2 regions of the Priestia flexa genome follow, and region 2 is predicted to be linked to the other one. Evidence: riboswitches for the same ligand, from Rfam matches in the RefSeq annotation. Region 2 holds a riboswitch; the other holds the start of a gene.
The links. Region 2 has a riboswitch for manganese ahead of LZP85_RS04795 (TerC family protein). Riboswitches for the same ligand answer to the same signal wherever they lie in the genome.
Positions count from the first base shown of each region.

Region 1: linked by a shared signal. The riboswitch ahead of LZP85_RS12555 (SulP family inorganic anion transporter) and the one ahead of LZP85_RS04795 (TerC family protein) in region 2 are both predicted to bind manganese.

Region 1 covers NZ_CP090431.1:2,430,703-2,433,884, reverse strand. Annotated here, with positions in the region: gene LZP85_RS12570 (hypothetical protein) at 1-28, shown strand, start outside; gene LZP85_RS12565 (hypothetical protein) at 83-235, opposite strand; gene deoD (purine-nucleoside phosphorylase) at 434-1,138, shown strand; yybP-ykoY riboswitch at 1,188-1,347, shown strand; gene LZP85_RS12555 (SulP family inorganic anion transporter) at 1,779-3,182, shown strand, end outside.
Region 2 covers NZ_CP090431.1:947,842-951,023, reverse strand. Annotated here, with positions in the region: gene phaP (polyhydroxyalkanoic acid inclusion protein PhaP) at 1-20, shown strand, start outside; gene LZP85_RS04800 (alpha/beta-type small acid-soluble spore protein) at 163-357, shown strand; gene LZP85_RS04795 (TerC family protein) at 744-1,556, opposite strand; yybP-ykoY riboswitch at 1,654-1,756, opposite strand; gene LZP85_RS04790 (response regulator) at 1,828-2,160, opposite strand; gene LZP85_RS04785 (MHYT domain-containing protein) at 2,129-2,689, opposite strand; gene LZP85_RS04780 (LytR/AlgR family response regulator transcription factor) at 2,780-3,182, opposite strand, start outside.

The sequences.
Region 1 (3,182 bases), 1.5 Mb from region 2:
AAGAGTAAATCGGATTCACGTCCGGTAAATCAATTATTGATAAAGCAAAGCGACCAATCAGGCCGCTTTTTTAATAAAAAAGTTAATAGTCGCGCATATGGTGTCCAGGACCATTTTTGCGTTTATTTGCTGTATGCTCATCACCATGTGCCTCTTGCTCCGCAATAATGGCTTCTTGAGGAATGTGGTTGTTTTTCTTTGGTGAATTAATGCGATTACGATGTTTTTTGCCCATATGATCACCTCATTTATTTAAAAATAGTGTTCTTGAGTAGCTTTCCTCGAAACATGTTTTTCATTACGCCATTTTTTTCAGTACATAGTTCAGCAAAAATGTTGGAATAATGAAGGGCAGAGAAAGAAATCAGTAATTAATTCGACAAATTATGTTATAGTGAGAAGGTAACATTTTTACACAATAGGAGGTACAAAGATGAGTGTACATATTGGGGCAAAAAAAGGTGAAATTGCAGAAACGATCTTACTCCCTGGAGATCCGCTTCGTGCGAAATACATTGCGGAAACATTTCTAGAAGATGTTACTTGCTACAATGAAGTTCGCGGAATGTTAGGATTTACAGGAACATATAAGGGAAAACGTGTTTCCGTACAAGGAACAGGGATGGGCGTTCCGTCTATCGCTATTTATGTAAATGAGTTAATGAATGAGTATGGTGTTCAAAACTTAATTCGTGTCGGAACTTGTGGGGCGATTCAAAAAGATGTAAAAGTTCGTGACGTTATTTTAGCTATGTCTTCATCAAGTGATTCACAAATGAATCGCGTGAAATTTGGACATATTGACTATGCGCCAACTGCGAATTTCGACTTATTAAAGCGTGCATATGACGCTGGAGTTGAAAAAGGATTACACCTAAAAGTAGGTAACGTTTTCACTTCTGATCAATTCTACAATGAAGATGGACAACTAGAAAAGCTAGCTGCACACGGTGTACTAGCAGTTGAAATGGAAACAACAGCACTGTATACGCTAGCAGCTAAATATGGGCGTAATGCGCTGTCTGTTTTAACGGTAAGTGATCACATCTTTACAGGTGAAGAAACAACAGCTGAAGAGCGTCAAACAACATTTAATGATATGATTATCGTTGCTTTAGAAGCAGCAATCAATGAGTAATAAATAGTTGAATTCTGTTCGCAATTCCCTTATAATATCTTTATGAATAAGATTCCTTAAAGGGGAGTAGCGTCAGGTTTTTCCTGAAATAAAGTCGACATTTCGTAGAGAAATCTACCGGCTTTATTGGCATAGTAAAACAATGTCTAGCAAGACCTTTACCGATTAGTGGTGAAGGTCTTTTATTGTTTAAATGAGAGATAAAAGATGTAACCATAATCGTTTGTTCTTATTTTTATGTTAAAAAGAGGAGAAGCGATGGTTCGTTGAAACGAAAAAAGAAACTATTTTTAATGGTAGCATTCCTTGTGTTGAGTAAATTATTTTTACTTGCAATGTTGACCTTGGAGGTGAAAAATCCGCCTCGATTTCAACATTTATTTGGCTTAATTCCAGTCAGCTATTCATTAAATTATACGGAAGTTCCACCTCGACGTTAATGAGTAGGACTTCACTAAAAAAGAGCGTGCAGTTTACGCTCTTTTTTAATGGTGTAAATTAGAAAAGAAATCGGTTCAACACGATCGTAAAAAATATATTTTCAATTCAAAGAAGATATGGTACGATAACCTACGTTCAAAACGGCTTTGGTTTTCGTGAGAGTCGAAAATCAATTTACTATATACTATGAGGTGATTTAGTGAGCGTAGCAGCTATTAAGCAGCAGTGGTTTTCAAATATCCGAGGAGATATTCTCTCAGGAATGACCGTTGCACTTGCATTAATTCCCGAAGCACTTGCATTTTCCATCATTGCAGGAGTAAATCCTATGGTAGGTCTATATGCTTCTTTTTGTATGGCAATTGTCATTGCATTTACTGGGGGAAGACCAGCAATGATTTCTGCCGCAACTGGTGCAATGGCTCTTTTAATGATTGATCTAGTGAAAACTCATGGGGTTGAGTATTTGTTTGCGGCGACAATCTTAACTGGAATTATTCAGCTCGTTTTAGGTGTGCTGAAAGTTGGAAGGTTTTTATCATTTTTACCACAAACGGTTATGTTTGGTTTTGTTAACGCGTTAGGGATTTTAATTTTCACTGCTCAATTTCAGCATTTTAAAGGTGCGAACTGGGCTATGTACGCGATGGTAGCAGGAACATTATTAATTGTATATGTATTCCCTCTTGTAACTAAGATAGTTCCAGCACCGTTAGTAGCGATTGTATTTATGACGGCCATGGCCATTTTTGGTGGAGGATTTGGCTTGAAAACGGTAGGAGATATGGGAGAGATTACGCGTACACTACCAGCTCTTCATTTTCCAGCAGTAGAATTATCACTAGAAACATTATTGATTATTCTACCGTATTCACTACCGTTAGCGATTGTAGGTTTGTTAGAATCATTACTAACTGCGACAGTTTTAGATGATATGACGGATACAGATTCCAATAAAAATAAAGAGGCACGTGGACAAGGTTTTGCTAACATAGTTACAGGTTTATTCGGTGGAATGGCAGGATGCGCTATGATTGGACAATCTGTAATCAACGTAAAATCAGGTGGACGTGGAAGACTTTCAACACTTATAGCAGGCGTGTTTTTATTATTTTTAATTATGGTGTTAGGTGATGTTGTAAAGCAGATTCCAATGGCCGCGCTTGTTGGCGTCATGTTTATGGTAGCGGTAGGCACGTTTGATTGGCGATCTGTTAAAGACATTCATAAGTATCCTGTATCGGATTCTGTTGTTATGATTGCAACAGTTGTTGTTGTACTGCTTACACATAATTTAGCGCTAGGAGTTATGGTTGGTATTGTCATTAGTACGGTCGTGTTTGGTTGGAAAATGGCGAGATTAACAATAATAAAAGAAGAAGAGTCTGATCGAATAGTTTATCACGTTAAAGGTCCTCTTTTCTTTGCAACAACAACAGCTTTTGTAAATGCATTTCATTACGAAGATGAACAAGCAATAATTGTAGTTGATTTTTCAAACTCTTACGTTTGGGATCAATCTGCAATGTTAGCCGTGGCGAAAGTTATAGGAAAGTATGAAAGCAATAATAAAAAGGTAGTATTACAAGGGATGAACGGTGCT
Region 2 (3,182 bases):
AATATGCAGTTGTAAAATAAAACAAAAAAGCCTAACTTCTTCTGAAGTTGGGCTTTTTATTATCTCCTTCAAACCATTACCAGTATGGCAAGAAAACGAGAGTACATACTACGACTACAACGATAATTATTCGTTGAACTTAAAAAAGGAGAGAATGAAACCATGGCTAAATCAAATAAATTATTAGTTCCTGGCGTTGGACAATTTTTAGATCAATACAAAGCAGAAATCGCTCAAGAATTTGGAGTAACTTTAGGCTCTGATACGGTTGCTCGTAGCAACGGATCAGTTGGTGGGGAAATTACAAAACGTCTAGTACAACAAGCTCAAGCTCATTTAAACGGGCAAAACAAATAATTTTAACAACTTCATAACATGGCTAAAAGCAGGTGCTCTAGGCACCTGCTTTTCTCATGCAAAAAAAGAGGATGGGACATAACAAAACAAATTTCCAAAAAGAAGAACAACTCCTTTTCTCACCTCTTTACGTTGTTAGAATACGTTTGTTCCATTGCGCTACGGCCACTCGCTTTCCACGGGGAGGAACCTGAGCTTCCTCGCTGCGCTGTGGGATCTCAGTTTTCCCTCTCTTTCCCGCAGGAGTCGAGGGTTCTACGCTCCATTCCACCCTGTTTCCAACATTGTTTTCACAATCAACAAAAAACCTGAATGATTAAAAGCGAGTAACTCTCAATCGTTCAGGTTTATCGTTGGCTGAATTACTTATGTCTCAGCCTCTTTGATTATTGATGATCTACTTTTTTCAATGCATCTTGTGCATCATCTGAACCTTCAATTTCACTTTGATTTTTACCTTTCGATAAGAACCAGCCGCCAACAGCAATTGCAATCAGCACGATCCAAAAGAAAAGTTTCCATCCTTTTGACTCTGGGAAATGCTCATCAACAATTGCTAATTCAGGGTGAGCAAGCGTATATACTGCTAATTTAACCCCTACCCAACCAACAATTAAGAACGCAGCCGTTTCTAAACCTGGGCGTTGATTTAATAATTTTACGAACCATGTTGCTGCAAAGCGCATGATAATTAATCCAATTAATCCACCTGCAAAAATAACGGCGAACTGTCCACCATCTAGCCCACCAATCTTAGGTAGTGGAGTATTTGGAAGCGTGACAGCAAGAGCTACCGCTGCAAGAATTGAATCGACCGCAAACGCAATGTCTGCTAACTCTACTTTTAAAACAGTCATCCAAAAACCTGAACCCTTTTTTTCCTTTGTAACGGTTTCATCATGTTTTGACTTTTTCAAATAGCGTTTTACGAGATGATTTATTGCAATAAACAATAAGTACACTGCTCCGATTGCCTGTACTTGCCAAACATCCACTAAGAACGAGATTACAAATAGTGAACCAAAACGGAAGATAAATGCCCCCGCTAACCCGTAAAATAATGCTTTTTTACGCTGCTCTTCTGGTAAGTGCTTTACCATAATTGCCATTACAAGCGCATTATCCGCAGCTAAAATTCCTTCTAAGGCGATGAGAACAAGCAACACCCACCCATATTCTAATAACAATGATGCATCCATAAACATTCTCCTCTCTTTTCTCTCTTACTAATCTTTTTCCCTAATTCGGCAAAGAAAACACAAAAAGACCTTTACCAAATATGGCAAAGGTCTTGCTAAGCATAAATAAACTCGTTATGCCAACAAAGCCGATGGACAGAATCCATGGAATGACGACTTTGTTTCAGGTTTCCCTGACGCTACTCCCCTTTACTCCTTAGACGAAGTAAGTGTATTAAGTTATTATCATAATACGTAACTTTTTCCAACTTGTCAATGGAAGAATAGTTATTTATTTCTTTCCATTCAGTATACGTGCTAACTTGTGTAAAAATGTCTCAAAATGGATGGGTTTGGTGATATAATCTTCAAGCCCCATGTTCACTGCTTTTTCAATATCATCTTGTAGCGCATTCGCTGTAACTGCCATCACAGGTATGTCTTTTAGCTGACCTTGGCTTTTGATTACTCTTACTACTTCCTCACCTGGTATATCAGGTAAATTCATATCAAGTAAAATCACCTGTGGCTGTATCTTTCCGACAGCTTCAATTCCATGACGCCCGTTTTTTGCAACGAATAGCTCAACGTTTTCAACTGGCTTTCCAGTTTTTAAACACTGTATGGATGGAACTCATTACCTTCATCATTTGGTTTTGCTCCAACGTTTTCACATAAAACCATGCATGAACAATATACGCACCTAGTACAAATGAAATGATAGCACTGAGCAAGCTAGCCCATGGTTGAACTTGAAGTTGAAGTACTGCGCTGCTTTTTAATGAAAAAAGAAGTATATAGTGCGTAAGCAGAAGCGTTATACCGATTAGCATGCCTGAAACAATGGACATTTTTTTTATCATGTATAGCCAAGAGGATAATAAGCTTCCTAGGAAGGCCACTACTAACGAAGCACCTAATACCCAAGCATTAACTTGAAATGTGATTGGCGTGTAATAGGAAAGCAAGCTAATAACTTGTACCGCCCATACACCTAGTCCAAAAGACAAAGCTGACATCAACACCCATTTTTTATGAGGGCGTGGTGAGCTACTGCTTCTTTCAATTAAGTCTAAGGCTGTATAAGCAGCTAGAATGCCCACTACTATTGCCAGCAAAACGGTAAATAAATTATAATTCCCTTCCAGAGTCATTCGCTCCTTTCTCATAAGTAAGACGTAAAAACAGACGAACCGTTTCATAGGCTCGCCTGCTGTTACGTGCACGTACGTTGAATCCCGCTATTAATTGACCATTAAATCATGGAGCTGCTTTTGCACTTCTTGAATTTTCAATTTTGAGATATGGGCATATTCATCAAAATTCAAAAAATAAACAAGATACGTTTCATTTCTAGGAGTAATATGAGAAACTTTTTCCAGATTAACAATATAAGATCGATGCGTTTGACTAAAAATGTTAGGATCTAAATACATATAAATGTCACTGATGTTTTCATATGTTTCATATGTTCTTAACTCCGTAAAGATTAAACATTTCTTTCCTGATTTTTCAATAAAAATAATTTCGTTAATTGGGATATAGTAAGTAGATCCATTAAATTTAACAGGCAACCGCTTTGCTCTTGCTTTGGTTGGTGCCTCTACATCTTGTTTAACAAGCGTTTTTTTAGCGCGCTCTAAAGCT